Linked DNA regions of Blastococcus saxobsidens DD2. The protein of the gene in region 2 interacts with the protein of the main gene of each other region in a pairwise test. Links are inferred from orthologs where the notes say so. Each region holds a gene or a part of one and is shown on either strand. Other genes may lie near its edges. The genes, in order: BLASA_RS03970 and BLASA_RS14160.

Region 1 (14,916 bases), 2.1 Mb from region 2 along the record:
AACGGCCTGCGCAACCTGCAGTCGCTCGACGGCGCGCCCGATGCCACCGAGATCCTCCTGCCGGACTCCTCCGAGGCGCCCGACGAGATCATGGGGGAGGCGGAGCAGACCCTGCTCTCCCACGCGCTCACCGCGGCCTGCGCCCCGGACCCGGCCGCGCGGCCCGACCAGCGCGCCGGTCAGCCCAACGTGCTGGGCTGGGCCACCTGGTACCTGACCACCTGGGGTGGGCAGACCAAGACCCAGCTCTCGAGCGACCTCAACACCTCGGTGCGGAACATGAACGTCTACGCCGACCGGGTCGAGAAGGCGCTCAAGCACCGGCTGGCCGAACTCGCCGAGTAGCGGGGCGGGCAGCCTCCGGTCCTTCACTCGTGCGGTCTTCCCCCCGCTCCTGCGGTGGTGCGCTGCCGCACGGGCTGACCTGTCGCCACGGAGCCGCTCGCCGGGATCGGCGCGGTGCCGCTCGTCGTCCCGTCCGGGAGCGTGCGGAACCACGCCGTTCCCGGCCGTCCGCGCGCCCGCCTCCGGTCCGGTGGCGCGTGGGGCGCGACGCCCGCACCAGGAGCGGACACGCGCGGATTGCGGGCCGATCCCGGAAAAGAGGCCGGTGAGGGGTCGATCGCGATCCGGGCCTGCCGATATCCACCACGTGACGCCACGTCCGAGCATCCGCCGCCACGCCCACCGGGCAGGGCAGGCCACCGGACCGTGGTACCGGGGGGTCGCCCGGTGACCGCACTCCCGGCCGGCGACGCCGGATCCCCGACGCTCGTGCCGCACTGGCTCGACGCACCCGCCCGCGAGCTGCTGGCCACGACGGTGCGGGCCGCTCTGGAGGACCGCTCGATGCACCCGGTGACCGCCGTCCACCTCGAGGACGTGCTCACCGAACTGCACGTGGCCGCCGCTCGTGAGGCGGTCTGGCCGGCGTCGACCGCCCGGGTCCGCCTGGCGACCGGCTGGGACGACGACGTGCTCCCGGTCCGGCTCAGCCCGGCCGAGCTGGCCGCCGTCCACACCCTTCCGGGCCTGCCCGCCCCGCTGCCGACCCTGCTCGGCGTGGGGGGCTCCCGATGACCACCACCCTCTTCGGCACCGCACCGTCGGGCCGGCTCTTCCACCGTCGCCGGGCCGCCGCGATCGACGTCGCCGACCTGCACGAGGTCGCCGCCGAGTTGCTGCCCCGGCTCGCCGCGCCCGGGCTGCACCTGTCGCTGGTCCGTCGCCCCGGCGCGGGCACCGCGCTGCACGTCGAGGAGGACGAGCACACCCTGCGTGTTCCGCTCACCGACCTCGCCGACGACATGAGCCGCGCCGGCGTACCGGCCACGGCGGCCGGCATCGCCGCCGCCCTGCGCAGCTGGGTGGCCCGGCGTCCGGTCACCGACGCCGCCGCAGCGGGCACCGGCATCGCCGTCCTCGACTGGTGCGACGCCGCGCAGACCGCGGTCGGCTGGGCCGTGGTCGTCGTGCGCGGTGAGATCGCCGTCCCGTGGGAGCCGTCCCCGTCCGCCCGGACCGTCGAGCTGCACCGGACCCGCTCCGCGGCGACCGGGCGGGCCCACGACGTGCCCCTGGAACTGCGCGTGGAGGGGCCGCTGGCGCTGTGGTCGCACCCCAGGGCGCCGGTCCTCGCGTCGTCGGCGCTGGTCGCGCCCGACCTGATGCTGCACCGCATCACCGCCGCCGGGCTGTCGTTGCCCGACATGCACGTGGTCGTGACGCCGCACCGGCCGGTCGCCTGCGCCGGTCCCGGGGTGGCCCGCCGGCTGGCCGGTCAGGCCAGCGAGGCGAGCGTGACGCTGCCGTGGCACCGCGTCGTCGACCTGCCCTGGATCAGCTCCGCTCTCAGCTGATGTAGCCGTACTCCCAGTGCCACGGCTCGGGCTTCTCGCCGCCGGGTCCGGCCCAGTCGGGCTGCACGAACCCGAAGCGCGCGGCGTTGGCCGCCATCCAGGTCCACTGCGGGCTGCCGGCGACGTTGACGCCACCGCCGAGGTCGATCGCCAGCGCCCAGCCGTGGTTGGACGTGCCGGGCACGGCGGCCAGTGCCGGCTTGCGGTAGTACGCCGCCACCTGGCCGCCGAAGGACCGGTAGGAGTCGGTGATCCGCAGCGGGGTGCCGAACTCCGCGGCGTAGGCCGCGTCCAGCCGGGCGTAGGAGGCAGCGGCGTCGCAGCGCAGCGCGTGGCCCGCGACCGCCAGCTTGCACAGTGCCTGGGCGGGGATGTGGCCGTTGGCCCAGCCGCCCCACTCCGGGCGCACCGGGCCCGGCTCGGGCAGGGGGGCGCCGCAGGCGCCGGTGACCGCGGTGGTGGGCAGGGCCGGGTTGGCCTCGGCGGAGGCCCCGAGGGGGACCCGCACGGCGACGGCGTCGGCGGCCAGCGACCGGACGCCCACCTGGTAGGTCGCGGCGGACGCGCCGATGACGTCGCCCGCACCGAGGTTGATGCCGACGTCCCGCCGGCTGGGCGAGAAGACGAGATCGCCCACCTGGAGGTCGCGGACCGGTACGGCGGCACCCGTCGCCCACTGCTCCTCGGGGGTGGCGGGCAGCGCGTACCCGGCGAGCAGCCAGGTGCCGGCGGCGAACCCGCCGCAGTCGTAGGTCTCCGGCCCGGTGGTGCCGGCGACGTAGGGCTTGCCGAGCTGGGACAGCGCGTTGCTCACCGCGGCCACGGTCTCGGCGGGCAGGACGGTGACCGGCGCGTTCCCGACGACGGCCCACGCCACGCCGGGGATCGGCCGCCCGTCGGCATCGAGCGCGGGGGACATGCCGGCCGGCAGCTGCTCCGGGTCGGCGACAGCGCCCGCGGGAGGTGGCTCGATCCCGGCGGCGGCCAGCCGTCCCAGGTAGTCCTGCCAGCGCTGCGTCGCGGCCGTGTTGCGCTGCTGTTGCGCTCCGGCCGCCGGGATGGCGGCCAGGCCGGCGAGGCGGCCGGAGATCTCGGTGGGCAGGTCCGCCACCTTCGCGCGGACGGTCCGGAGCACGTCGCCCGCGCGCCGCTCCGCCGTGGCCAGCGCGGCGCGGGCGTCGGAGACGCGGAGTCCGGCGGCCTCCAGCCGGAGGGCGCCGCGCTCGGCCCGGACCACGGTGCCCTGCAGATCCCGGTCGGCCCGGTCGGCCAGCGACTGGGCGTACAGGACGCCCGACGTGGCGCCCGGCTGGTCGGTGTCCAGCCCGAGCACCGGGTAGCGGGCGGCCGCGGTCGCCCGGTAGAGCGCCGCCGCGCCGGTGCCCACGGAGAGCTGTTGCGCGGCGAGTGCGTCGCGGGCGGTCTGCTCCGCGGCGAGCGCGTCCGCGAGTTCGGTGCGCCGCTGGTCGGCGACCTGGGCCAGCAGGTGGTAGCGGTCAGCCTGCTCGAGGAGGGAGCTGCGGGCGGTGAGCGCCAGCGCGGTCGGGTCCAGCGACGGACCGGCGCCCTGGGGCGCGGTGGCGCCGGGGAGCACGAGCACCAGGACGGCAGGTAGCAGGAGGGCGTTGGTGGCGACGACGCCCAAGCGGGTCGACCAGCGGGTGCGGGGGCGATCGCTGGACCGGGAACGGCTCGGGGCCCGACGCGCCGCGGTGCGAGCCCGGGTCGTGCCGCGTGAGCCGGCCGTCCCGCGCGCGCTGGTCGCGGGGCGCGTACCGGCGCTCCGGGGAGTGCGCTCGGCACCGGCACGGGCGGCCACGGCCGCACGGGCGGCAGCCAGCTGCTCGGCGGTGACGCCGGGACGCACGGCCAGGGCCTCGCGCAGGGCCAGGGCTTCACGCAGGGCCTGGGCATCCGCCGGAGTCAGGGGCGGACGGCCCGAGCTGTGCGCCGGGGACCGGCGAGGCGCCGAGCGCCCGGTGGCGGCACGGGCCGGCGCCGAACGGGTGGCCGCCCTGCGGGGGGTGGCGGCACGCGTGGGCGTACGCGATGCAGGCACGGCGTCCCCCGGGCGTCGTCGTCGGTACGGATGGGGCTCCTGGGGCCGAAGGGGTCAGGAGCTCGCACACATCCATCGACACGCCGTCGGGAGTGCTTGAAGAATGGGATCGGACGGATCCCCCGTTCGGAGTGGGGTGAACCTCGGGGGAAGTGCGGGGCGGCCGTCGTCCGGCCCTCAGCACCGGCCGCGCGGGCCGGGGATCACCCCCGGCGCGGACGGCCGGTCAGGGCGCCCACCAGGCGCCGTGCCGGTGCACGAGCGGGATCCGCAGCTCGTCGCCGTCCTCGGTGGAGATGACGAACTCCAGCTTGGTGATCCGGACGGGGGGACCGTCGCCCTCCGGCTCCAGCAGCTGACCGGTGGCCAGGGGCATGGGCGGCAGGACGAGGACGTCCTCGCCGGGGGGCTCGGCCATGCGGGGTCCTCTCGGGTACGGGGGCACACCCACCGTAGGGACCGCGCCCGGGGACGCAACGGGCCGGGTGACCCCGGAGGATCACCCGGCCCGGCGGCCCCGTCCAGGGCACCGCCCCGAGCGTGCGAGCGGTGGGAGGACGGGGTCCCTCCTCAGCGCGCGTCGAGCGGGACGAAGTCCCGTTCGGTCGCGCCGGTGTAGAGCTGCCGGGGACGCCCGATCTTCGTGGTCGGGTCGGCGATCATCTCCCGCCACTGCGCGATCCAGCCGGGCAGCCGGCCGAGGGCGAACAGCACGGTGAACATCCGCGTCGGGAAGCCCATCGCCTGGTAGATCAGCCCGGTGTAGAAGTCGACGTTCGGGTAGAGCTTGCGCTCGACGAAGAAGTCGTCCTGCAGCGCGATCTCCTCGAGCTGGCGCGCGAGGTCGAGCAGCTCGTTGTTGCCGCCCAGCTTGTCCAGCACGGTGTCCGCCGTCGACTTCACGATGGCTGCGCGCGGGTCGTAGTTCTTGTACACCCGGTGCCCGAAGCCCATGAGCTTGACGCCGGGCTCCTTGTTCTTCACCCGCTCGACGAAGCGCGGGATGTCCCCGCCGTCGGCCTTGATGGCATCGAGCATCTCCAGCACCGACTGGTTGGCCCCGCCGTGCAGCGGCCCGAACAGCGCGTTGATGCCCGCCGAGACCGACGCGAACAGGTTGGCGTGCGAGGAGCCGACCAGCCGGACGGTCGACGTCGAGCAGTTCTGCTCGTGGTCGGCGTGCAGGACGAAGAGCATGTCCAGCGCCTTGACCAGGTCCGGGTCCTGCTCGTAGGGCTCGGCCGGGAAGCCGAAGGTCATCCGCAGGAAGTTCTCGACCAGCCCGCAGGAGTTGTCCGGGTACAGGAACGGCTGGCCGACCGACTTCTTGTAGGCGTAGGCCGCGATGGTGGGCAGCTTGGCCAGCAGGCGCAGGGTCGAGATCTCGACCTGCTCCTCGTCGAAGGGGTCCAGCGAGTCCTGGTAGAAGGTCGACAGCGCGCTGACGGCCGAGGAGAGCACCGGCATCGGGTGCGCGTCGCGCGGGAAGCCGTTGAAGAACTGCTTGAGGTCCTCGTGCAGCAGGGTGTGCCGCCGGATCCGCTGGTCGAACTCGCCGAGCTGGCTGGCGGTCGGCAGCTCGCCGTAGATCAGCAGGTAGCTGACCTCGAGGAAGCCGGCCTTGCCCGCGAGCTGGTCGATCGGGTAGCCGCGGTAGCGCAGGATCCCGGCGTCACCGTCGATGTAGGTGATCGCCGAGGTGCACGACGCGGTGTTCACGAAGCCGATGTCCAGCGCGACCTTGCCGGTCGTCGCCAGCAGCTTGCTGGTGTCGAGGCCGTCGGCGCCCTCGGTGCCGCGCTTGAGCGGCAGGGGCAGTTCTCCACCGGGGTAGCGCAGGGCCACGTCGGCGGAGCCGGCTGCGGCGGCGCTCTGTGTCTCAGTCATCAGGAGCGACGCTAGCGCCCCCGCGCCCGGATCGCGGCCCGACGTCGCGCGGCGTGGCGAGGCGGAGCCCTGTTTGCCGTCCGCCCCGCCACGCCGATGGCTCACGGGTGGGTCATCGAGAGCACGTCGAGCGCCTCGTCGAGCTGCTGCTCGGTGAGCTTGCCCTGCTCGACGTAGCCACGCTCCACCACGACCTGGCGGATCGTCTTCTGCTCGGCCAGCGACTGCTTGGCGACCTTGGCCGCCTCCTCGTAGCCGATGTACTTGTTCAGCGGCGTCACGATCGAGGGGGAGGACTCCGCGTACTCGCGGCACTGCTCGACGTTGGCGACGATGCCGTCGACGCAGCGGTCGGCCAGCAGCCGGCTGACGTTGGCGAGCAGCCGGATCGACTCCAGCACGTTGCGGGCCATCAGCGGCAGCGTCACGTTGAGCTCGAAGACGCCGGTGGTGCCGGCGTAGGTGACCGCCGCGTCGTTGCCGATCACCTGGGCGCCGACCTGGATGACCGCCTCCGGGATCACCGGGTTGACCTTGCCCGGCATGATCGAGCTGCCCGGCTGCAGGTCGGGCAGCTGGATCTCGCCCAGCCCGGTGCGAGGGCCCGAGCCCATCCACCGCAGGTCGTTGGCGATCTTGATCAGCCCGACCGCGATGGTCTTCAGCTGGCCCGAGGCTTCCACGAGTGAGTCGCGGGAGCTCTGCGCCTCGAAGTGGTCGCGCGCCTCCGACAGCGGCAGCTCCATCTGCGTCGCGAGCTTCTCGATGATCGCGGCGGCGAAGCCGGGCGGGGTGTTGATGCCGGTACCGACCGCGGTGCCGCCGAGCGGCAGTTCGCCGATGCGGGGCAGGGACGCCTGGAGCCGCTCGACGCCGTACCGCACCGCCGCGGCGTAGCCGCCGAACTCCTGGCCCAGGGTGACCGGGGTGGCGTCCATCAGGTGGGTGCGGCCGCTCTTCACGACCTCCGCGAACTCCTCGGCCTTCCGCTGCAGGGCGGCCTCCAGGTGCTGCAGCGCCGGCACCAGCGTGGCGACGACGGCCCGGGTGGCGGCGATGTGGATCGCCGAGGGGAAGACGTCGTTGGACGACTGGGAGGCGTTGACGTGGTCGTTCGGGTGCACCGGCTTGCCGAGGGCCTCGGTGGCCAGGGTGGCGATGACCTCGTTGGTGTTCATGTTGCTCGAGGTCCCCGATCCGGTCTGGAAGACGTCGATCGGGAAGTGGTCGTCCCAGTCGCCCCTTGCCACGCTGCCGGCGGCCTCGGTGACCGCGCCCGCGATCTCGCGGTCGAGGACGCCGAGATCGGCGTTGACGGCCGCGGCCGCCCCCTTGATGGCGGCCAGCGCGCCGATCAGCTCGCGTTCGATCGGGGTGCCGGAGATGGGGAAGTTCTCGACGGCGCGCTGGGTCTGCGCCCGCCACTTGGCCCAGGAGGGGACGCGGACCTCTCCCATGGAGTCGTGCTCGATGCGGAAGTCCCCGCCGTCCTGCGCTGCGCCGTTCTGCTGGGCCACGCTGTGCTCCCGGTGGTGTGGATGGTGACAGTGCTCCGCACGGGACCCTAGACACTCCCGGGGCGACCCGTCGGTGCCGCCCTCGGTGCGGGCCGCCGATCACGACGTCGGGGCGCCCGAGGCGCCCGTCGTCACAGCGTCGGTACGGCGCGAGCCCCGAGGAGCGCCCCATGTCCCAGCAGCCCACGACGCCCGGGCCGGGTCCGTCGCCGACCGCGCACGGGGATACCCCGCCGAGCTGGCCGGCCCCCGGGACGGCGTGGCCGGCGCCCGGTACGCAGCCGGTGCCCGACTGGGCGACGTCGACGCCCTCCTGGCAGCCGGCCGGCCCGGTCGCCCCGACCCCAGCGGGTGCACCCGCCGGAGTCACCGGACGTACCCGTCGGGCCGTCGCCGGTGCGGCGCTGGCCGGGGTCGCCGCCGGCGCCGTGGCCGCCACCTTCCTGGTGAGCGCGGTGTTCATCGGCACTGCCGAGGACATCGGCCGGGCGATGGGCGAGGAGCTGGCTCCGGGCATCACCGAGGGCGTCCGCGAGGGCATGGTCGAGGGCGGCCAGGAGTCGATGGACGCGATGCTCGGCGGCATGCTGGGCGAGGAGGGGATGGGCGGCTGGTACGGCGGCATGCCCGGCGAGGCCGTCGAGCAGTTCCCCCCGGTGGAGCCGACCGGTCTCGGGCCGGACGAGACGCTGAACGCCTACGCCGGGGCCTGCTTCGAGGGCGACCTGCAGTCCTGCGACGACCTGATGTACGACTCCCCGCCGCTGTCGGACTACGAGGAGTACGGCAGCACCTGCGGCGGACGGGTGAAGTCCTTCACGGTGATGGCGTGCACCGAGCTGGAGTGAGCGAGGGCGCCGGAGCGCTCCCGTGCACACCGTCACTGGACTACCGTCGGCGTCCGTGAGCGAGCACGACGCCACCCCACCCAGCCTCGCCGTGCGGGCCTCGGGCGCCGACCGCGAAGCGGTCGTCGCGCAGCTGCAGACGGCCGTCGGCGAGGGCCGGATCGACCTGGACGAGTTCGGCGGGCGCGCCGAGGCCGCCTACGCGACATCCGGCTGGACCCGCGCGGGTTGCGCACGCACGCTGAGCGGATCGACCTGCACCTCAGCGTCGTGTTCGGCACCGTCGACGTGGTCGTGGCCGAAGGAGTCGACGCGGAGCTGATCGGCCGGACCGTGTTCGGTGACCGGCGGGTCGACCTCGCGCCGGTCCAGCGCCTGGCGGGCACCCCGCTGGTCGTCGTCCACGCGAAGACGGTGTTCGGGGACCTCCGGCTGCGCAGCCTCGCGCCGGGGGGAGTCGGCGAGCCGGTGGCGGGCGTTGCCGGACCGCCTGGCCGAGCGCTGACTAGCCTTCCCGGTCGAACGGGACCGCGGAGTAGGCGCGCAGCTTCTCCAGCGAGTGCAGGCTGTCGATCGAGCGGATGGTGCCCGACCGGGAGCGCATGACCAACGACTGCGTCGTGCACCCGCCGGCGCTGTAGCGCACGCCGCGCAGCAGTTCGCCGTCGGTGATGCCGGTGGCCACGAAGAAGACGTCGCCGCGCACCAGGTCGTCGATGTGCAGCACCCGGTCCAGGTCGTGCCCGGCGTCGAGGGCCTTCTGCCGCTCCTCGTCGTCCTTGGGCCACAGCCGGCCCTGCAGCGCCCCGCCCATGCACTTGAGCGCGCAGGCGGTGATGATCCCCTCCGGCGTGCCGCCGATGCCCAGCAGCAGGTCGACGCCGGTGCCCTCGCGCGCGGCGGCGATCGCGCCGGCCACGTCGCCGTCGGTGATGAACCTGATCCGGGCGCCGGCCTCGCGGACCTCCTGGACCAGCTGCTCGTGGCGGGGCCGGTCGAGGATGCAGACGGTGACGTCGCCGACGGAGCTCTTCTTCGCCTTGGCGATGCGGCGGATGTTCTCCGCGACCGGCGCGGTGATGTCGACGACGTCGGCCGCCGCCGGACCGGTGGCCAGCTTCTCCATGTAGAAGACGGCCGACGGGTCGTACATGGCGCCCCGCTCGGCGACGGCCATGACGGCGATGGCGTTGGGCATGCCCTTGGCCATCAGGGTGGTGCCGTCGATCGGGTCGACCGCGACGTCGCACTCCGGGCCGTTGCCGTCACCCACCTGCTCGCCGTTGTAGAGCATCGGGGCTTCGTCCTTCTCGCCCTCGCCGATGACGACGACGCCCTTCATGCTCACCGTGCCGATGAGGGCGCGCATGGCGTCGACCGCCGCGCCGTCACCGCCGTTCTTGTCACCACGACCGACCCAGCGCCCGGCAGCCATCGCGGCGGCCTCGGTGACCCGCACCAGCTCGAGGGCCAGGTTGCGGTCAGGAGCGGGACGGTCGGCACTGAAGCCGCGGCCGGAGCCGGACGTGGGGACGGGACCATCGGGCAGGGGCAGCGACACAGGACCTCCTGGTTGGACCACCGGGTGGTGGCGACGCCTGGCCCCGGCCACTCCCGGCGCATCTGCGCCGGTGGGAGGCCGCACGGACGCTGGGCGGCGGTGTGGGAGAGCTCTCCTGCGATCCTAGGGGCATGACCGGAATCGGCCCGACGAGCCAGCGTCCCCACGTCCCCGAGGATGTGGTCGCGCCCGAGGAGCAGGTGCCGCCCCCGCCGGCGTCCGCGGTGGAGCGGGCCAACCGGATGAGCGCGGCGAACATGATCCGGTCCCTGCTGCCGCTGGTGGTGATCTGCCTGCTGGTCGTCGGCTGGCAGGCCTTCCTGCACAATCCGGAGGACCCGGTGCGCGAGATCGACCTGGCGAACACGCTCCGGCTGGCCGACCTGCGGGCCGACTACCCCCTCCTGGTGCCCGACCTCGACGAGGAGTACCGGCCGACGAGTGTGCGCACCGATGCGGGGAACGCCGGCGAGGGCGAGCCGGTGACGGTGCAGATCGGCTACGTGACCCCCTCCGGGGCCTATGCCGGGTTCGTGGTCAGCGACGACTCCGACGCCGAGGCCGTGCGGGGGGTGCTCGACGGCGCGACCGAAGCCGGGGATCTCGAGATCGAGGGTGCGGAGTGGTCCCGCTCGACCACCCAGCGCGGGGAGACGGCGCTCTCCCGGGTCGACGACGGCATCACCCTGGTGGTGACCGGTTCGGCCGGAGACGACGAGCTGACCGCGGTCGCGGCGGCGGTGGAGCCCTACGCGGGGTAGTCGCCAGTGGCCCAGGTCACGACCTGATGACCTTCGGGAGAGTCGAGCGGCCGTGCGCCGCCGGCGGCGGGACGCTGTGGGCTCACCGACGGCACACCGTTCCCGAGGAGATGCAGATGTCGCCACGCGAGGATTGCCCCCGTAGTGATCACCGGGCTCCGGCCACCGGCGGGTCGTGCCCCTGCGGGATGGTCACCCGGATTCCGGCGGCGCAGCCAACACGCGCTGCACAGCTGCGTGACGTGCTGGCGCGTTGTCTCGACGACGGATCGGCTCGGCAGTCCGTCGATGCCGCCTCCCCGATGCTGGAGCGCCGGGTGGACCGGGTGCTGGCCGCCTTCGCCGACGCCGGCCTCGTGGTCGCCCCGGGCGGGGAGCTGCGTCCCCCCGCCTGAGCCCCGGTCAGCTCTCCGCGGCGTCGTCGGGCGCGGCGGCGGCCAGCCGCTCCCGGGCCCGGTCCAGCCAGTGCTGGCACAGCCGGGCCAGCTCCTCGCCCCGCTCCCACAGGGTCAGCGACTCCTCCAGCGTCAGGCCACCGGCCTCGAGCTGCCGCACCACGTCGGCGAGCTCCTCGCGGGCCTGCTCGTAGGTGGTGGTCGGCTCCTCGGTCGTGCTCATGGGGAATCCTCCTCGTGGGGGCTGGGAGCCGCGGTGTCGGGATCGTCGGCGCGGTCCACCCGGACGGCCAGCCGGCCGCCGGCGACGCGGATGCGCAGCTGCTCTCCGTCGGCCACCTCGGCGGGGTCGCGCACCAGTGAGCCGTCGTGCCGCTGGACGACGGCGTAGCCGCGCTCCAGCGTCGCCGCCGGCGACAGGGCCGCCACCCGTGCCCGGGCGTGCTCCAGGTCGCGTTCGGCGCCCTCGACGCGGTGGACGAGCGTCCGGCGGGCGCGGGTGCGCAACCCGAGGACGTCGTCGGCCCGGCCGTGCAGGAGCCGCTCGGGCGAGGCCAGCGACGGGCGGGTGCGGACCGACTCCAGCCAGCGTTCCTGCTGGTCCAGGCGTGCGGCGACCAGGTGCCGGGCCCGGGCGCGCAGGCCGGCGACCAGCTGCCGCTGCTCACCGATCTCCGGCACGATCCGGTGCGCCGCGTCGGTCGGGGTGGCGGCCCGGACGTCGGCGACATGGTCGACCAGCGTGGTGTCGGTCTCGTGGCCCACCGCGGTCACCACCGGGGTGCGGCAGGAGGCGATCGCACGGACCAGGCCCTCGTCGGAGAACGGCAGCAGGTCCTCGACGGAGCCACCGCCCCGCGCGACGACGATGACCTCGACCGCCGGGTCGGCATCCAGCCGGCGCAGCCCATCGATGACGTTCGTCGCCGCCTGCGGGCCCTGGACCGCGCAGTTGTGCATGCTGAAGCGGACCGCCGGCCAGCGGCGACGCGCGGTGACCAGCACGTCCCGCTCGGCGGCGCTGTCCCGGCCGGTGATCAGCCCGACGACGGCGGGGGCGAACGGGAGCGGCCGCTTGCGTGCGGCCTCGAACAGGCCCTCGGCGGCCAGTAGCCGGCGGATCCGCTCGATGCGGGCGAGCAGCTCGCCCAGGCCGACGGCGCGGATCTCGGTGGCCCGCAGCGAGAAGGAACCGCGGGCGACGTAGTAGTCGGGCCGGGCTCGGACGATCACCCGCGCGCCCTCGGTCAGCTCCAGCCCCGGCCGCTCGGCGACGTCGCGGTGGCAGGTGACGGGCACCGACAGGTCGGCCGCAGGGTCCCGCAACGTGAGGAAGACGGTGGCCGCGCCGCCCCGCCGGGACAACTGCGCCACCTGGCCCTCGACCCACACCTCACCCAGCCGGCCGATCCAGTCGGCCACCTTGCGGGCCACCGTGCGCACCGGCCAGGGGGCTTCCGGGGTGGACGGGGCGGTCACGTCCCGAGGGTGCCAGACGGCACCGACACCCCGGGCGCCCCGTCCCGGTCCTCTTTCAGGTGCCGCGCGGCGCCAGCGGGCTGGACTCGACCGCCTGCTCCTCGAGCTTCTCCAACCGGTTGCGTAGCATCCGCCGGTACGGCTCCCGTGCCCGGGTGGCCTCCTCGTAGGCGAGCAGGTCGGCCACGGTCTCCAGCTGGTAGCCACGCAGTCGTCCGCGGAGCTGGGCGATGGAGAAGCTGTCGTAGCCGTCGACGGGCGCGGCGCCGGCCGCCTGCGCACCAGACACCTCGCTGCCCCCCTGCGGATCGTCGGTCGGGGCGTCGGAGGTCTCCCCGACGGCGCCCACCGACGCACCCTCGGCGATGGCCGCGTCGGTGTCAGCGGTGTCGGTACCGCTGCGATCGGCGCCGGAGCCGGTGGTGGCCTCCTGGTCGGCGGCGTCCTGCTCGGCAGCCGGGTTGGTCGTCGCCACCGTCTCGTCGGTGCCCGCGTCGTCCTGCGGCGCCTCGACCGCGGCGATCCCCTCGTCGGTGACCGCGGCGTCGACGGTCTCGACCTCGCCGTCCGGGGTCAGCACGTCGACGTTCGTGGCACCGTCGGCCTCGACGTCGTCGGCCGACGGCGCGGGCCCGTTCTCGAGGAGCGCCTGCTCCAGGGCGTCGGCGTCCTCGGTCGCCACGGCGTCGTCGACACCCGGACCCAGTGGGTCGGTGTCGGGGACCTCGGGGACTGCCTCGTCGATGGCCAGCTCGTCGAGCACCTCGTCGGTGCTGGGCGCCTCGGTGGGCAGGTCCGTCAGGCTCTGCTGGGTCTGGGCCGCGCCGTCGGCGAGGTCCTCCACACCCCCGGCGAGGTCCTCCACACCCCCGGCGAGGTCCTCCACACCCCCGGCGAGGTCCTCCACCAGCTCCTGGCTCAGGTCGTCGACCGCGGCCACGACCGCGTCGGCCGCTGGGTCGTCGGGGAGTTCGGCCACCTCGTCGTCGGTGATTGTGCCGGAGGGGGCGCGGTCGAAGGCGGACTCCCGGAAGCCGGTGGCGGGCGCGGCCTCGTCGTCGTCGAAGGTGGCCATGCCCGGCTCGGCGTCGCCGCGCAGGCCGACGAGCAGCTCGTCGCCGCGGGCGATCAGCCCGGCGTAGGTCTGCTGCACCTTCATCGCGTGCTGCATCGCCATGCCGATGACGCGCACCGGCAGGCCGGGCAGGGTCTCGGGCAGCTTGCGCACCTCGTCGAGCGCGGTGGCCGCCAGACCGGCGGCGGCGCGGACAACCTCGGGGATCTCACGGGCCATGGGGACAGCGTGCCCCAGAACACCCGACCCGACACACCCACCAGGGAGGATGCGCTCTCCGGAGGGATGGGGCTCGTCACATCCGTGTCCTGTGCCACCCGCGCGAACCCGCCCGCCGCCGGGACCCACCTACCATGGGGGCATGGCTGATCAACGCGGACGGGTCCTGCTGGCCGATCCCCGGGGGTACTGCGCCGGCGTCGACCGGGCGGTGGTGGCCGTCGAGCGGACCCTGGAGATTCACGGCGCGCCCGTCTACGTCCGCAAGCAGATCGTCCACAACAAGCACGTCGTGGCCACCCTCGAGCGGCGTGGCGCGATCTTCGTCGAGGAGACCGACGAGGTGCCCGAGGGCTCGGTCGTCGTCTTCAGCGCGCACGGGGTGTCCCCGGCGGTCCACCAGGAGGCGACCGCGCGGCAGCTGCGCACCATCGACGCCACCTGCCCGCTGGTCACCAAGGTGCACCAGGAGGCCAAGCGGTTCGCCCGCGACGACTTCGACATCCTGCTCATCGGTCACCGCGGGCACGAGGAGGTCGAGGGCACCGCGGGCGAGGCCCCGGCCCACGTCCAGCTGGTAGACGGCGCCCAGGACGTGGCGAACGTGCAGGTCCGCGACCCCGAGAAGGTCGTCTGGCTGTCGCAGACCACGCTGTCGGTCGACGAGACGCTGGCGACGGTCGACCAGCTGAAGAACCGCTTCCCCGGCCTGCAGTCGCCGCCGAGCGACGACATCTGCTACGCCACCCAGAACCGGCAGCAGGCGGTGAAGCAGATGGCGGCCGAGTGCGACCTGGTGCTCGTGGTCGGCTCCACGAACTCGTCCAACTCGGTCCGGCTGGTCGAGGTGGCCCTCGAGGCCGGCGCGCGTGCGTCCTACCTCGTCGACTACGCCGCCGAGATCGACCCGGCCTGGCTGGACGGTGTCTCGACGGTGGGCGTCACCAGCGGTGCCTCGGTGCCCGAGATCCTGGTCAGCGAGGTGCTCGACTGGCTGGCCGAGCGCGGCTACGCCGACGTCGGGACGGTGAAGGCGGCCGAGGAGCGGCTGGTCTTCGCGCTGCCGCACGAGCTGCGGGCCAAGCGCCGCGACGCCGGTCCCGCGGCCGACTGACCCACCCGTTCCACGAGAAAGCCCCGGTCCCGCGTCCGCGGGGCCGGGGCTTCGTCGTGCTCAGGGGGCGACGCCTAGCGTCGGCCGGCCAGCCGCACCAGGCCGAGCACCACGGCGATGGCGGTCGCGACGGCCATGGTCG
Region 2 (14,811 bases):
TCGTCCCCGTGCAGCAGCGCCTTGGCCGCGCAGCGCGCCTGCTCCACGGCGTTGGTCCAGCTGGGGATCCGGGTGAGGCCGCCGTCGCCGGTGGTGAAGACCGCGACGTCGCCGGCGGCGACCACGTGCGGGCTCACCCGGCAGCGCTCGTCGACGAGCACCCCGCCGGCGACCGGCAGGCCGGAGCCCGCCAGCCACTCGACGTTGGGCACGTCCCCGACCGCGGAGACGATGAGGTCGGCCTCCAGCCGTCGCCCGTCGGCGGTCTCGACCGCCGTCGGAAAGGGCGCGCCCAGGAGCCGGACACCGCCGTGCGTGAGGACGAAGCGGACCCCTGCCTGCTCGGCCACGGAACGGACGTGCCCGCCCACCGTCGTCCCGAGTAGGCGGTCGAGCGGGGGAGCCAGGTCGACGACGGTCACGTCCCTGCCCAGGGCGCGCGCGGTGGAGGCGATCTCCATCCCCAGGAAGCCTCCGCCGACGATCAGGACCGAGGAGGCGCGACCGAGGTGGTCGCGCAGCCGCAGGCCGTCGTCGTAGCTGCGCAGCACCCGCTCGGCCTGGTTCGGCGTACCGATGCGCCGGGCGCGCGCGCCGGTGGCGATGACCAGGCCGTCATAGGGGACGGGCCCGGCCGGGGTGAGGACGACGCGGTTGTCCGTGTCCAACCCGGTGGCCGGCGTGCGCAGGTGCAGGTCGACCTCCGCGGACAGGGGCGCCAGGACCACGTCATCGGCGGTCTCGCGCCCGGCGAGGACGCCCTTCGACAGTGGCACCCGGGTGTAGGGCGGGAGGTCCTCGTCGCTGAGCACGGTGATTCGGCCGTCGAAGTCCTCCATCCGCAGCGTCTCCACCGCGGTCAGCGCCGCGATGGAGCCGCCGACGACGACGACGTCCCGCACGGTCCCGGCAGGACCCGGCCGCATGCTCCCGGCAGGACCCGGCCGCATGCTCCCGGCAGGACCCGGCCGCATGCTCCCGGCAGGACCCGGCCGCATGCTCCCGGCAGGACCCGGCCGCATGCTCCCGGCAGGACCCGGCCGCATGCTCCCGGCAGGACCCGGCCGCATGCTCCCGGCAGGACCCGGCCGCATGCTCCCGGCAGGACCCGGCCGCATGCTCCCGGCAGGACCCGGCCGCATGCTCCCGGCAGGACCCGGCCGCATGCTCCCGGCAGGACCCGGCCGCATGCTCCCGGCAGGACCCGGCCGCATGCTCCCGGCAGGACCCGGCCGCATGCTCATGCCTCGACGCGCAGCGCGGCGACCGGGCACACCCGGGCCCCGGCCTCCGCCTTGCGCTCCAGCTCCGGCGGCACCTCCTCGTGGAGGAGCACCACGATCGCCTCGTCGTCGAGGTCGTAGACCTCCGGCGCCGTGTCGGCGCAGAGGCCGTGGCCCTCGCACCGGTCGCGATCAGCGGCGATCCTCATCGGGTTCCTTCCCTTCGTCGGGGCCTGCGCTGCTGCGGTCGAGGTCATGCCGGCACCACGTCGAGGACCGGCAGCTGCTCGATGCTGCGCGTGATGTTGCTGGGGACGCGGATCTCCTCGCCCACGACCAGGCGCTGGACCCGGGTGGCCAGGGCCTCGATCACGGCGTGCGCCTCGAGCCGCGCCAGGCCCTGCCCGGCGCAGCCGTGCGGGCCGTAGCCGAAGGAGAGGTGGTCGACGGGGTTGCGCTCGACCAGGAAGGCGTCCGGGTCCTGGTAGTGGCGCGGGTCGCGGTTGCCGGCACCGAGGAGAAGGGCGACCTGGGAGCCGGCGGGCACGGTGACGCCGTCGATCACGACGTCCTTCGTCACGTGCCGGCCCCAGGCGTGGATGGGCACCCAGTACCGGAGCACCTCGGCGAAGGCGGCCGGCACGAGGGAGGGGTCCTTGCGCACCAGGTCGAACTGGTCGGGGTGTGCCCCGAAGAGGGCGACGATGTTGCCGATGGCGGCGACCGTCGTGTCGACCCCGGCCCCGAGGTACGGGTGGATGATGTGCCCCGCGGTGTTCGGCGGGATGTCGCCGCGGGCCTCGGCGTCGAAGATGCCGCGGCCCACCGAGCCGGGCGCGAGGTCCTCGGCGGTGACGCTCGAGCACCAGGCGTACAGCTCGCCGGCGATGGGGAAGTTCTCGGCGGTCCGCTGGTTCATCGGGCCGATGACCTGCATCGCGGCCTGGCCCCAGCGGAGCATGTTGTCGCGGACCTGGCCGGTGAAGCCGATCAGGTCGGCGACGACCTCGAGCGGGAAGACGCGGGCGAGCGCGTCGATGGCGTCGAAGGAGCCGCGGGCGACCAGCTCGTCGACCAGGGTTGCGGCCTTGGCGTCGATCTGCGTCTTCAGACCCCGCAGGGCCCGGGGGGACAGGTTCTCGGTCAGCGTCGCGCGGAGCTGGGTGTGGACCGGCGGGTCCGAGGCGAGCGAGGTGCCCTGCAGGGCCTCGTTGACCATCGGGTTGAACCCGATCGTCCGCGACGAGAACGTCTCCGGGTCGCCGAGCGCGGTGCGGATGACGTCGTAGCGGGTGAGCGCGTAGACGCCGTTCGCGGGCAGGTGCACGACCCCGCCGAGGTCGCGGAGCTCGGCGTAGGTCGGATACGGGTCGACCAGCACCTCGTCGGCGAAGAGGTCGATCGCAGAAGTCGGGACGGACATGGGCCACCTCGGGGTTCGGACGTCGCTGTCGGCACTGCGGTGGTCGGCTCCTGGCAGCTGCCCGGCCGGACGAACTGCTTCTCGGACCCGATGAGGGTGACGACGCGATGTGCCCGCGGTCACGAACTCACTGTGCACCATGTCATGTCGATTTACAAGGCGTAAATGAAAAGCGCGGGTCCAGAACGGACACCGGCCCGTCGCCCGGGGGACGGCGGGCCGGCTGGCTCCTGCTGGGCTCCGGGACGTCCCTACTGGGCGTCGAGCAGGACGCCGGACAGGAACTCGGCCAGCTCCTCGTGCCCGTCCAGCGGGAGGACGTGGGCGACGTACTGGTCCGGCCGGACGAGAACGATGCAGCCGGCGTTCCGGTCGATCCCGCGCAGGTCGACGACGTCGCAGGTCGTGAGGTCGGGGCAGAAGGCCTTCTCGTAGTCGATCAGGCCGAACCGGCCCTTCCGCGGCAGCAGCACGGGCGGCAGCGTGTCCACCGCCAGGTCGCGGTGACCCTGCTGGAAGACGGCGCGGACGTCGATGACCGAGTCCGGGTCGGCCCCGGCCGGCGTGTACCGCGCGATCGGGGACTTCTCGGACACCAGGAAGTCGCACAGCGCCCGGGCCCGCGAGTCCGGGCTCGCCGGGTCGGCGCGGTCGGCGAAGACGTAGAGCCGCCAGGCGCCGTCGGCCCGGGCCACGTGCCCGAGCTGGACCGGCTTCGCGTCGGCCAGCCGGACGACCGGGGCGGAGTGGAAGCGCATCCCCACGGGGAAACCCTCCGCCAGGTGCTGGAACTCGGCAGAGGCGGTGATCATCGACGGCGCGTAGGTCGTGGCCACGCCCGCGGTGAACCGCCCCTGGGCGGCGAAGTAGCGCTGGAACTCGGCCGGGTCGACGCCGCCGCCCTCTGCCGGCCCGGACTCCTTCGGGGCCGCGCTGAACATCCGGGAGAACTCGCGGTCGAAGTCGATGAGCTCCTGGGCGATTCCCTGGCGTTCGGCGGAGTAGGTGTCGAGCAGCTCGGGGCGGGCGGTTCCGCGCAGGACGGCGCCCAGCTTCCACCCGAGGTTCCAGGCATCGGCCATCGACACGTTCATGCCCTGGCCGGCCTTGGCGCTGTGCGTGTGACAGGCGTCGCCGGCGATGAAGACCCGGGGGACGCGCGTGCCGGTCTCTTCGGCGGGCACGTCGTCGAACTTGTCGCACAGCCGCTGGCCGATCTCGTACACCGACCACCAGCCGACGTCCTTCACCTCGAGGGTGTACGGATGCAGGATCCGGTTCGCGACCGCGGTGAGCTTCTCCGGCGTGACGCTGCGGTTCTCCAGCATGTCCCGGTCCCTGACCGCGTCGAGCTCGAGGTAGACACGCACCAGGTAGCCACCCTCGCGGGGGATGATCAGGATGCTGCCCTGATCCGCCGAGATGGCGGCCTTCAGGCGGATGTCGGGGAAGTCGGTGACGGCCAGGACGTCCATGACGCCCCAGGTCTGGTTGGTCAGGTCGCCGACCAGCTCGCGACCGATCGCCGTCCGGACGCCGCTGCGTGCACCGTCGCAGCCGACGACGTACCTGGCGCGGACCGTGGAGGTCCGTCCCGTCTCCTGGAGGTCCGCCAGGTGCTGCAGCGTGACGGTGACCGGGTACTCGGACCCGCCGCCGGCCTCGACGGCGAGCCCGCTGGCGTGCACGCCGTAGTGCGGCCGCAGCCGGCTGGCCGACCGCTCCATGAAGCCGCGCAGGTAGGCGAGCATCCGCGCCTGGTTGACGATGACGTGCGGCATCTCCGACAGGCCGTCCTCGACGTCCTGGATCCGCCCGGTGCGCGCGATCTTCGACCGGTCCTCCGGGTCGGGCCGCCAGAAGGAGACCTCGTTGACCCAGTAGCCCTCGGCGACGAGCTGGTCGGCCAGCCCGAACGCCTCGAACATCTCCACCGTGCGGCAGGCGACCCCGTCGGCCTGCCCCACCTCGAGCGGCCCGTCCCGGCGGTCGACGACCGCGGTCCTGATGTCGGGGAAGCTGGCCAGCTGGGCGGCCAGGACGAGGCCGGCGGGACCGCACCCGACGATCAGGACGTCGACCTCCTCGGGCAGGTCGTCCGGCCGGTCCGCGACCGAGGGGTGCGGCTGCGCCACGAACGGGTCGCCGGGCCGGTAGCCGTCGAGATAGAACTGCACGTCGTCCGTCCCCTGCCATCCGTGACTGCGGTGCCTCGTGATCCCGACGGTCCCGCATTTCTGCAGGCAGGGGATATGGTTTTCTGCAGTGAAGAACCGACCGGCGTACGCGATCGCCTCCGTCGACTCCGCCCTGCTCCTGGCCAGCCTGCTGCAGCAGGAGGGAGCCATGCGGGTGACCGACGTCGCCGCACGCCTGGAGGTGTCCGTCTCGACGGCCCACCGGCTGCTGGGGATGCTCGTCTACCGCGACTTCGCCGAGCAGCTGCCCGACCGCCGGTACGCCGCCGGGCCGGTGCTGCGGCGCGGGCCGGTGCAGCAGGCGTCGGTCACCCGGCTGCGCGAGGTCGCCCTGCCGCACCTGCACCGGCTGGTCGAGGCGGTGGGGGAGACGGCCAACGTCATGCTCCTGGCCGGCACGGAGGTCCGGTTCGTCGCGACGGTCGAGAGCGATCAGGTGCTGCGGGTGGGCGACCGCACCGGCCGGGCGCTGCCGGCCCATCTCAGCTCGGGCGGCAAGGCGGTGCTCGCCACCCTGGACGATGCGGAGCTCGCCGCCGTCCTGGAGCCCTTGGACGAGGCCGCGGCGGCGCAGCTCGGGCGGGACCTGCGCGCGGTCCGGCGTCGGGGGTTCGCCGTCAACGACCAGGAGACCGAGGCCGGGCTGACCGCCGTCGGGGTCGCCGTGCCGCCCGCCGGTGGATGTCCCGGTGCCGCGCTGTCCCTCGCCGCGCCCACGGCGCGGTACTCCCGCGAGCGACTGCCGGAGTGGACCCGGGCGCTGGCCGCGGCCGCCGGTGCCGTGGCGCGCGACCTGGCGGCCGGCTGATCGGGATCCGTCACGCCTCCTCGGGCGGAGGGCTCCCCGGCGGCGCGGGGGCGTGCACGTCGAAGTGCACCCCCACCATGCGGATGAGGAAGCACAGCGTGGCGGCCCCGATGGTGGCGATCGGTCCCCGCGCATCCAGGAGCTCGACGACGACGACGGCCGTGGCGCCGACGAGCGCCGGGATGGCGTAGAGCCCGCTGGTGAGCACCGACGGGACGCGCCGGATCAGCACGTCGCGGAGGGTGCCGCCGCCCACCGCGGTGAGGACGCCGACGATCACCGCCTGCGCGGGACCGAAGCCGAGGTCGACCGCCTTGAGCGCGCCGGTGACCGCGAACAGGCTCAGCCCGGCGGCATCCAGGACGTTGATCGTCCGGTTGATCCGTTCCAGGTGGGAACCGGCGACGAAGGCGATCAGCCCGCCGGCGGCGGCCACGGCCAGGTAGCGCCCGTCGAGGAAGGTGGCCGGGGGCAGGCTGTCGAGGAAGACGTCCCGGATCGTGCCGCCACCCAGGGCGGTGATCATGCCGAGGGTCACCACCCCGACGATGTCCAGCCGGGTGGCGCGCAGCGCGGTGAGGGCGCCGTTGAGGGCGAACGCGAAGGTGCCGCAGAGGTCGAGGACCAGCAGCGCCGTGGTCTCCATGGGTGTTCCGTCGCTCCGTTCCCCGACCTGCCGGTGTGCCGGCGCCACCCTTTCAGAGCGGGCCACCGCACATCGCGCGGCCGGGACGACACTGGTGGGCGAGACTGTCCGCGTGCGTTCCCCCGAGAGATGCGGCAGCCGATCCGGTCAGCTCCTCACCCACGCGGGACGGCGATGACGCCGACCCTGGCCGCTCTGGTGCTGCCCGACCGGCATCCGGTGTCGAGCTTCCTCGCCGACGTCCAGGAGGCAGAGCGGGCCGGCGTCCGGGCGGTCTGGACCTACGACCACCTCACCTGGCCACTGCTCGCCGACGGCCCCTGGTACGGCGCCGTCCCGCTGCTGGCAGCCGCGGCGATGTGCACGGAGACGGTGCGGCTGGGCACGCAGGTCGCCTCCCCGAACTTCCGGCACCCCGTGCCGTTCGCCAAGGAGCTGGTGACCCTCGACCAGCTCACCGGCGGGCGACTGGAGGTCGGCGTCGGCGCCGGTACGGAGGGCCCGGACGCGCTCGTCCTGGGCGAGGAGCCGTTGTCCCGTGCGGAGCGGGCCGAGCGCTTCGCCGAGTGGCTCGGGCTCCTCGACCAGCTGCTGCGCGAACCGGTGACGACGGTGCAGGGACCGCGGTACACCGCGGTCGACGCCCACCAGCTCCCCGGCTGCGTGCAGCAGCCACGGCTGCCGTTCACCGTCGCCGCCACCGGGCCGCGCGCGCTCCGGCTGGCCGCCCGGTACGGGCAGGGCTGGGTGACCTACGGGCCCTACGGCCCGTCGGTGGCGCCGAAGGAGTGGTTCGCCGCCGTCGCCGACCAGTCGCGGCGGCTGACCGACGCGCTGTCAGCCGAGGGGCGTGCCGCCGACGCAGTCCGGCGCAGCGCGCAGTTCGGCCTGGAGATGCACTGGCCGTTCGAGAGCCGGGAGCGGTACGCGGACACGCTGGGCCGGCTGACCGAGGCCGGGATCGACGAGGTCAGCGTGCACTGGCCGCGGCCCGACGGCCGCGGCGTCCCGGCCGCGGCGCTGTCGACGGTGGTGGACGCGCACGGCTCGGCAGGCCGACGACCGGAGCGCGGGGGCGGAGACCAGCGGCAACCGCTCGGCCGGGTGCTGCGATGAGGACGGCGGACCCGTTCGGCCGCTGGAGGGAGGTTCCCGCATGACGCCGCAGCTGCTGCGCTGGCTGGCCGCACTGCCGCATCGGGCGATCGCCTGCAGCGGCGGGATCGACAGCCTGACCCTCGCCACGGCTGCGCACCGCGCCGGACCGGGCACGACGCTGGTCGTGCACAGCGTCACGCCGGCGGTGCCCGCCGCGGCCACCGCGCGGGTGCTGGAGGCGGCCGCAGCGGAGGAGTGGGACCTGTGCATCGTGCGGTCCCGGGAGTTCGAGGACGGGCGGTACCTCAGCAATCCGCTCGACCGGTGCTTCGTCTGCAAGTCCCACCTCTACGACGCCATGTCCGACCTCGTCGAGGCGGTGGGCGGAACGCACACGCTGCTCAGCGGGGCGAACGTCGACGACCTCGGCGAGTACCGGCCCGGACTGCGCGCCGCGGCCGAGCACGGGGTGCGGCACCCCTACGTCGAGATCGGGGCGGGCAAGGCCGACGTCCGGGCGATGGCCCGCGACCTGGGGCTGGAGCACGCCGACCTCCCGGCGTCCCCCTGCCTGGCCAGCCGGCTCTACACCGGCACGGCGGTGACCGCGGTCCGGCTGCACGCCGTCGAGGTGGGGGAGGCCGTGCTGACCGCGCGGACCGGTGCGGCGGTCGTGCGCTGCCGCCTCCGGGAGGACGACGTGCGGATCGAGGTCGGGGACGGCGACCGCGCCCGGATCACCCCGGACGTCGTCTCCGCGGTGCTGGCCGCCATGCGCGCCGTCGACCCGGGCATCCGCTCCGCGGCGCTCGACCGGGAGCCCTACCGGCCCGGCCGCGCGTTCACCCTGACGCCGGTCCGGCCCTGACCGGCCGGGCGGATCCGACTCTGCCGTCGGAGGCCCCGGAGAGACGGTCAGGTCAGCTGCGCCGGACGCCGGCTCGGGCGCGAACGACGGCTCGGCGCGGGTCAGCCGCCGACCGGGACCGCGGTGCCGCAGATCCCGCAGACCTCCAGCTGCCGTCGCTTCCACCGCAGCACCGGCACGAAGAACACCGAGAACTGCCGGAACTGCCGGATCCGCGTCCACCGCGAGGTGTTGCCGCAGCGCGGGCAGGTGCGGACCTCGCCGGGGCCGAGATCCTTCTGTCTGGTCCCGAAGCCGAAGAGGAAGAACACGCTGCCAGCCTGGCACAGGGCGCCCGCGGCGGCCCCCGCGTGCGGCAGGCTGCTCGTCGGCGTCCCCCTCCCACGGGAGCTGTGGTTGGCTCGGGAAGGTGCAACGACGGAGGAGGCCCCCCATTCCGGCTGACGAGATCCTGGATGTCGCGACGCGGATCGCCGATCAGCTGCTGGCCGTCCAGACGCAGGTCAACGGGCAGATCGATGCCACGCTGGCCCGGCTGCTGCCCGAGGTCCAGCAGCGACTGGGCGTCGAGCCGGCGAACGACGTCGACCTGTCCGACCTGGTCAACGCCCGGATCACCGGCCTGAGCGTCGTCGTCACGCCGGCCGCGGTCGCGACCGTCGTCCGGCTGCCGGCCGCCTCCGCCGCCACCACCCGGGCCGGGCGCCGCGCGGTGACCGCCATCGTCGAGGGCTCCGACGACCGGCTGGTCGTCATCGCCGGGCCCTGCTCCATCCACGACCCGGTCGCCGCGCTCGAGTACGCCCAATTCATCGCCCGCATGCGGGAGCGGCACGGCGATGACCTGGAGATCCTGATGCGGACCTACACCGAGAAGCCGCGGACGGAGGTCGACTGGAAGGGCTTTGCCTACGACCCGTTCCTGGACGGTTCCAGCCGCATCAGCGTCGGGCTGGTGGCGACGCGGATGCTCATGTGCCGCATCACCGCCCTGGGCGTACCCGTGGCGGCCGAGCCGCTGAACGCGCTGACGCCGCAGTACGTCAACGGGCTGGTCACCTACAACGGCGTCGGCGCGCGCAACGTCACCGACCAGACCGCCCGGGAACGGGTGTCCGGCTTCTCCTCGGTCATCGGCTTCAAGAACTCGCCCGAGGGCAGCATCGAGACGGCGATCCAGGCGGTCCGGACGGCCCGGGCGCCGCACGAGTTCCTGGGCGTCGACCACCACGGGGTCAGCGCCCAGCTGTCGACGACCGGCAACGACACGGCCCACGTGATCCTGCGTGGCACCAAGGACGGCCCCAACTACGCCGCGGCCCACATCGCCGACACCAAGCGGCAGCTGTCGGAGCGGGGTCTGCCGGAGGTGATCGTGGTCGACGCCTCCCACGGCAACAGCCAGAAGAACCACCTGCGCCAGATCGACGTCGTGCAGGACCTGGCCGGGCAGGTGGCGGCCGGCGAGCGGGCGATCCGTGGCGTGATGGTGGAGAGCAACCTGGTGGCGGGACGGCAGGACCTGGACCGCCGGGACCCCGGGTCGCTGCACTACGGCAGGAGCGTCACCGACGCCTGTGTCGATCTCCCGACGACCGAGCGGATGCTGGCCGAGCTGGCCGAGGCCAGCCGGATCCGGCGCCGCGCCGGAACGAGGTCTCCGGCGTCCCGGTGACCGCTGCGGTCGGTGCCGCGACGCGCACATGCTCGACGCTCGGACTCCGCTGCATGAAACCCAGTTGTGCGGGGCACAACCGAACGGTGAAGACCGCTGTCGTCGCCGTCCTGGGCGGCCTGCTGACCCTCGCCGGAATCGCCCTACTCGTCCTGCCCGGACCTGGCTTCGTGCTCGTGGCGGCGGGTCTCGCCGTGCTGGCCACCCGCTTCTCCTGGGCCAGGAAGCCGCTGGACTACGCCAAGGACAAGGCCGAGCAGGGCATCGAGGAGGTCGGCAGGAGCCCCTGGCGGGCAGCCGGCGCCGTTCTCGCCGCCCTCGTGCTCGTCGCGCTGGGCATTCTCGCCCTGATCGGCGTGGAGCTGCCGTTCGTCAACGCGTTCAGCGCCGTCGTGCTGATCATCTCCGGCCTGTTCCTCGTCGGCACGGTGGTCTTCGCGCGCCGGCTGGAGCACCAGGAAGAGGAGCGGGCGCACCGCCCCGCCGGGGCACCCCTCGACGGTGGCGGCGCCTACCGCGCCGCCCGGCCCGCCACCGACTGACCGTTCCGACGGCACCCGACGGTCGACGGGTGCCGTCGGCAGGGCCGGACCGGTCCGGCTGGCCCGCGCGGCTGATCACCGCCTCGCGGGGCGGGGGAAGCGGCTGAGGAAGTCGTCGGCGATCTCGTCGAACGTGGCCCAGCGGACGCCGTCGTGCCCGTTGATGTGCTCGATCAGCCGCTCGAGCATCAGCAGCACCTGCGGGCGTCCGGAGACGTCGGGATGGATGGTCATCGTGAAGGCCGCGTAGTCCAGCTCGCGGTGCACCCAGTCGAACTGGTCGCGCCACATCTGCTCGATGTCCCGCGGGTTGACGAAGCCGTGGCTGTTCGGGCTGGACTTGATGAACATCATCGGCGGCAGGTCGTCGAGGTACCAGTTGGCCGGGATCTCGACCAGGTCGGTCTCGTCCCCGCGGACCAGCGGCTTCATCCAGCTGTCCGCAGGCTGCGCGTAGTCTATCTTCGTCCACGAGTCGCCCACCCGGACGTAGTACGGCTCGAAGTCCCGGTGCATGAGCGAGTGGTCGTACGTGATGCCGCGCTCGAGCAGCAGTTCGTTCGTGACGCCGCTGAACTCCCACCAGGGGGCGACGTAGCCGGTGGGGCGCCGCCCGGTCCTCGTCCCGATGATCTCGATGCAGCGGTCGAGCACGGCCTGCTCCTGCTCCCGGCTCATCGCGATCGGGTTCTCGTGGCTGTAGCCGTGCACGCCGATCTCGTGGCCCGCCGCGACGCAGGCGTCGAACTGCACCGGGAACGTCTCGATCGAGTGCCCCGGCCAGAAGAACGTCTGGGTCAGGCCGTTGCGCTGGAACAGCTCGAGGAGTCGGGGAACGCCGACCTCGCCGGCGAACACGCCTCGGGAGATGTCGTCCGGGGAATCCTCCCCGCCGTACGAACCGAGCCAGCCGCCGACCGCGTCGATGTCGACGCCGAAGGCCACGAGGATCTCCTTGCTCATCGTTCCGGTCCCTTCCGGTGATGGGCCGCGTGCCCGGGCCGGGTGCGGCGAGGCATCAGAGAGCGAGTTGCTGGGTCAGCGCGCGCCGCGGATCCTCCGGCGCGACGGCGAGGGCCGCAGCCAGGAGCAGCCGGCCCTGCCACGGGCTGAGGTCGGCGGCGAAGACGGCTCCGCCCCGCGCCAGACGGGCACCCCCTGCGGCGTAGAGGGGGACGACCGGACCCGACGGCACCCGCGAGCAGACGAGCACCGGGACGCCGTCGGAGACGAGCTGCTCCACCGTCTCGGAGATCGCCGGGGGGACGTTGCCGGCGCCGAACGCCTCGAGCACCAGACCGGCGGCGCCGCAGGCCACCGCGGCGCGCAGGAGGCCGGCGTCCGCCCCCAGGTAACAGGCGATGACGTCGACGCGGGGCAGGTCGGCGGCCAGGTCGAGGGGCAGGGCGGCCGGGCGCACCGGCCGGGTCAGCGGCAGCACCGAGTCGCCGGCCAGCCGGAGCACCGGCCCTCGCCCGGGCGCTCCGAAGGCTCCGCTGCGGAGGGTGTCGATCTTGCGCACCCCGCGGGCGGCGAAGGCGACGCCGTCGAAGCAGAGCAGGGCGCCGAGACCACGGGCGGACGGGGAGGCGGCGACGCGCAGCGCATCGGCGAGGTTGGCCGGACCGTCCGGGGCCGGGGCGTCGAACGGGCGCTGCGCCCCGGTGAAGACGATCGGGCGCGGATCGTCGTGCACGAGGTCGGTGAAGAACGCGGTCTCCTCCATGGTGTCCGTGCCCTGCGTGACGACGACGCCGTCCACCCCCTCGGCCAGACACCGGCGGGCCTCGGCCACCAGTTCCCGCAGGTCCGTCGTCGTGAACGCGAAGCTGCCGACGGTGCCCAGGTCGCTCGTCGTCACGGTGAGTCCGGGAAGCGGTCCGGCTGCGGCGAACAGCTCTGCGGCGGGCGTGGCAGCCGCGAGGCCGCCCGGCCCCTGCCGGCTGGCGATGGTTCCTCCCGTGGCCAGCAGGTGGACCCGTCCCACGCCTGCTCCTTCCCGGCCGCGCACGGCCATGAGCTGATGTGCGGCCCACCTTCCTCTGCCCGCCTCCGGTCGGCGACCGCACGGTGCCGGCGCGCTCGGCAGGTTGGTCCGGCGGACGCCGTGCCGCAGGTGGCCGATGCCCCGATGCAGGGGGCGGTGGCCCCGGTCGGGTGACAGAGGTGTTCGCTGCGGGGCGTTTCGGGCAGTGAGGGGCCGGCTCGTGGCGTTCCGACGGTTCCCGACGACAGGCAGGAGGCGCTGTGCGCGACACCCCCGCTCTGCTGCTGGTCGTGAACCGCGCGGCGGGCACGGCGCAGGACGACGCGGTCGAGGCGGCGCTGACCGAGCTGCGCACGGGCGCCGACGTGGTCGTGGCCGCGACCGGGAGCGCCACCGAGCTCGACGACGTCCTGAAGAGCAACGACGGCCGCCGGATCGTCGCCCTGGGCGGCGACGGGTCGGTGCACGCCGTGGTGGCGGCCCTGGACCGCCTGGGCCTGCTGGCCCCGCACGAGCCGATCGGGATCATCGCCTGCGGCACCGGCAACGACCTGGCCCGCTCCCTCGGGTTGCCGCTGGATCCGGTGGAGGGCGCCGCGGCGGTCCTCGCGGGAACCGCGCGCCGGATCGACCTGCTCCGCGACGACGCCGGCGGCATCGTCGTCAACGCCGTCCACGCCGGCGTCGGGGCCGAGGCCGCCGCCGAGGCGGTCCGCCTGAAGGGGCGGTTGGGTGCGGCGGCGTATCCCCTCGGTGCCGCGATCGCCGGGCTGTCGGGTTCGGGCTGGAACCTCCGCGTGGAGATCGACGGTCGCATCGCGACCTCGGGGGAGTGGGCGGCCGACGGCAGCTGCGCCGTCCTCATGCTCGGCGTCTGCAACGGCCGCACCATCGGCGGTGGGTCGGCGCTGGCTCCGGACGCCGAGCCCGACGACGGACTGCTCGACGTCGTCGTCAGCACCGCGACCGGGCCGGCGGCCCGGGTCGCGTTCGGGGCGGCGCTGGCGACCGGCCGGCACGCCGACCGGCCCGACGTCCTGGTGGCGCGGGGCCGGGAGGTCCGGATCTCGGGCGCCGCGGTCGCCGTCGACGCGGACGGAGAGCTGGGCGAGATGGGGGGCGCGCGCACGTGGCGGGTCGAGCCCGCCGCCTGGTCGGTGCTCGTTCCCGGGTAGCAGGCGCGCGTGCGGGCCGTCTTGGTCCGCCGGGACGCCCGGTCGCGAACTGCGGCCGTACCGGCCGGTAGGGGGTGTGACCTGCGGCCACGGGTTAGGTTCGACGGGAACAGTGGTCGTCGGCAGGGGAGTGGCGCGTGGGTAGGTCGGTGCTGGTGACCGGCGGTAACCGGGGGATCGGCCTGGCCATCGCCCGGGCCTTCCAGGAACAGGGCGACTCCGTGGCGGTGACGCACCGCGGCAGCGGCGCACCCGACGGGCTGTTCGGCGTGCAGTGCGACGTCACCAGCACCGACGACGTCGACCGCGCGTTCGGCGAGATCGAGGAGCACCACGGCCCGGTCGAGGTGCTGGTCAGCAACGCCGGGATCACCCGCGACGGGCTCTTGATGCGGATGAGGGACGAGGACTTCACCGACGTCGTCGACGCCAACCTCACCGCCGCGTACCGGGTGGCGAAGCGTGCGACCGCGAAGATGGTGCGGGCCCGCTCCGGCCGGATGATCTTCGTGTCCTCGGTCGTCGGTCTGCTGGGCTCGGCCGGCCAGACGAACTACGCGGCGAGCAAGGCCGGGCTCGTCGGCCTGGCGCGGTCGATCGCGCGCGAGCTGGGCAGCCGGAACATCACCGCGAACGTGGTGGCGCCCGGGTTCGTGACCACGGACATGACCGCGGAGCTGCCGGAGGCCCGGCAGAAGGAGATCCTGGGGCAGGTGCCGCTGGGGCGGTACGCCTCGGCGGAGGAGATCGCCGGCGTCGCTCGCTTCCTGGCCAGCGACGCGGCCGGCTACATCACCGGGGCGGTCGTCCCGGTCGACGGCGGACTGGGGATGGGGCACTGATGAGCGGCGGCATTCTGGAGGGCAAGAAGGTCCTCGTGACGGGCGTGCTGACCGAGGCGTCGATCGCCTTCGCGACGGCACGGCTGGCCCAGGAGCAGGGCGCCACCCTCGTGCTCTCCAACTTCGGCCGCGCCCTCTCGCTGTGCCAGCGGATCGCCAAGCGGCTGCCGCAGGAGACCGCCGTCGTCGAGCTCGACGTCACGAACACCGAGCACCTGGCGACGCTGGCCGACCGGCTGCGCGAGCAGGGCTTCGACCGCCTCGACGGCGTCGTCCACTCCATCGGCTTCGCACCGCAGGAGGCCATGGGCGAGGGCTTCCCGGAG

Evidence for each region.
Region 1: the proteins of BLASA_RS14160 (region 2) and BLASA_RS03970 interact in binary tests that used the Escherichia coli proteins (3 or more experiments, as listed by UniProt). The link is inferred for Blastococcus saxobsidens DD2 from one-to-one orthologs.

What each region holds. Positions count from the first base shown.
Region 1 is NC_016943.1:834,664-849,579, forward strand. What follows is about bases 3,648-6,513. They hold BLASA_RS03970 (citrate synthase), read right to left. Parts: upstream 5,806-6,513; coding sequence 4,489-5,805; downstream 3,648-4,488. Other genes in these bases: BLASA_RS03965 (hypothetical protein), read right to left, coding at 4,145-4,336; BLASA_RS03975 (class II fumarate hydratase), read right to left, coding at 5,907-6,513. Outside these bases: BLASA_RS03945 (hypothetical protein), read left to right, coding at 1-345; BLASA_RS03950 (hypothetical protein), read left to right, coding at 733-1,080; BLASA_RS03955 (hypothetical protein), read left to right, coding at 1,077-1,859; BLASA_RS03960 (NlpC/P60 family protein), read right to left, coding at 1,852-3,504; more of BLASA_RS03975, read right to left, coding at 6,514-7,322; BLASA_RS03980 (hypothetical protein), read left to right, coding at 7,493-8,170; BLASA_RS25770 (DUF1707 SHOCT-like domain-containing protein), read left to right, coding at 8,226-8,492; glpX (class II fructose-bisphosphatase), read right to left, coding at 8,676-9,719; BLASA_RS03995 (DUF4245 domain-containing protein), read left to right, coding at 9,863-10,492; BLASA_RS24810 (hypothetical protein), read left to right, coding at 10,735-10,887; BLASA_RS04000 (exodeoxyribonuclease VII small subunit), read right to left, coding at 10,895-11,110; xseA (exodeoxyribonuclease VII large subunit), read right to left, coding at 11,107-12,366; BLASA_RS23280 (hypothetical protein), read right to left, coding at 12,422-13,660; BLASA_RS04015 (4-hydroxy-3-methylbut-2-enyl diphosphate reductase), read left to right, coding at 13,803-14,774; BLASA_RS04020 (DUF6542 domain-containing protein), read right to left, coding at 14,849-14,916.
Region 2 is NC_016943.1:2,980,510-2,995,320, reverse strand. Bases 11,925-14,685 are described here. They hold BLASA_RS14160 (diacylglycerol/lipid kinase family protein), read left to right. Parts: upstream 11,925-12,728; coding sequence 12,729-13,643; downstream 13,644-14,685. Other genes in these bases: fabI (enoyl-ACP reductase FabI), read left to right, coding at 14,485-14,685; fabG (beta-ketoacyl-ACP reductase), read left to right, coding at 13,781-14,485; BLASA_RS14165 (asparaginase), read right to left, coding at 11,925-12,468. In the rest of the region: BLASA_RS14225 (NAD(P)/FAD-dependent oxidoreductase), read right to left, coding at 1-926; BLASA_RS14220 (ferredoxin), read right to left, coding at 1,241-1,432; BLASA_RS14215 (cytochrome P450), read right to left, coding at 1,477-2,646; BLASA_RS14210 (FAD-binding monooxygenase), read right to left, coding at 2,898-4,823; BLASA_RS14205 (IclR family transcriptional regulator), read left to right, coding at 4,912-5,652; BLASA_RS14200 (trimeric intracellular cation channel family protein), read right to left, coding at 5,663-6,298; BLASA_RS14195 (LLM class flavin-dependent oxidoreductase), read left to right, coding at 6,473-7,414; BLASA_RS14190 (ATPase), read left to right, coding at 7,455-8,264; BLASA_RS14185 (zinc-ribbon domain-containing protein), read right to left, coding at 8,366-8,575; BLASA_RS14180 (3-deoxy-7-phosphoheptulonate synthase), read left to right, coding at 8,674-9,939; BLASA_RS14175 (PGPGW domain-containing protein), read left to right, coding at 10,026-10,481; BLASA_RS14170 (polysaccharide deacetylase family protein), read right to left, coding at 10,557-11,444; more of BLASA_RS14165, read right to left, coding at 11,500-11,924; more of fabI, read left to right, coding at 14,686-14,811. UniProt on the Escherichia coli protein: In vitro phosphorylates phosphatidylglycerol but not diacylglycerol; the in vivo substrate is unknown.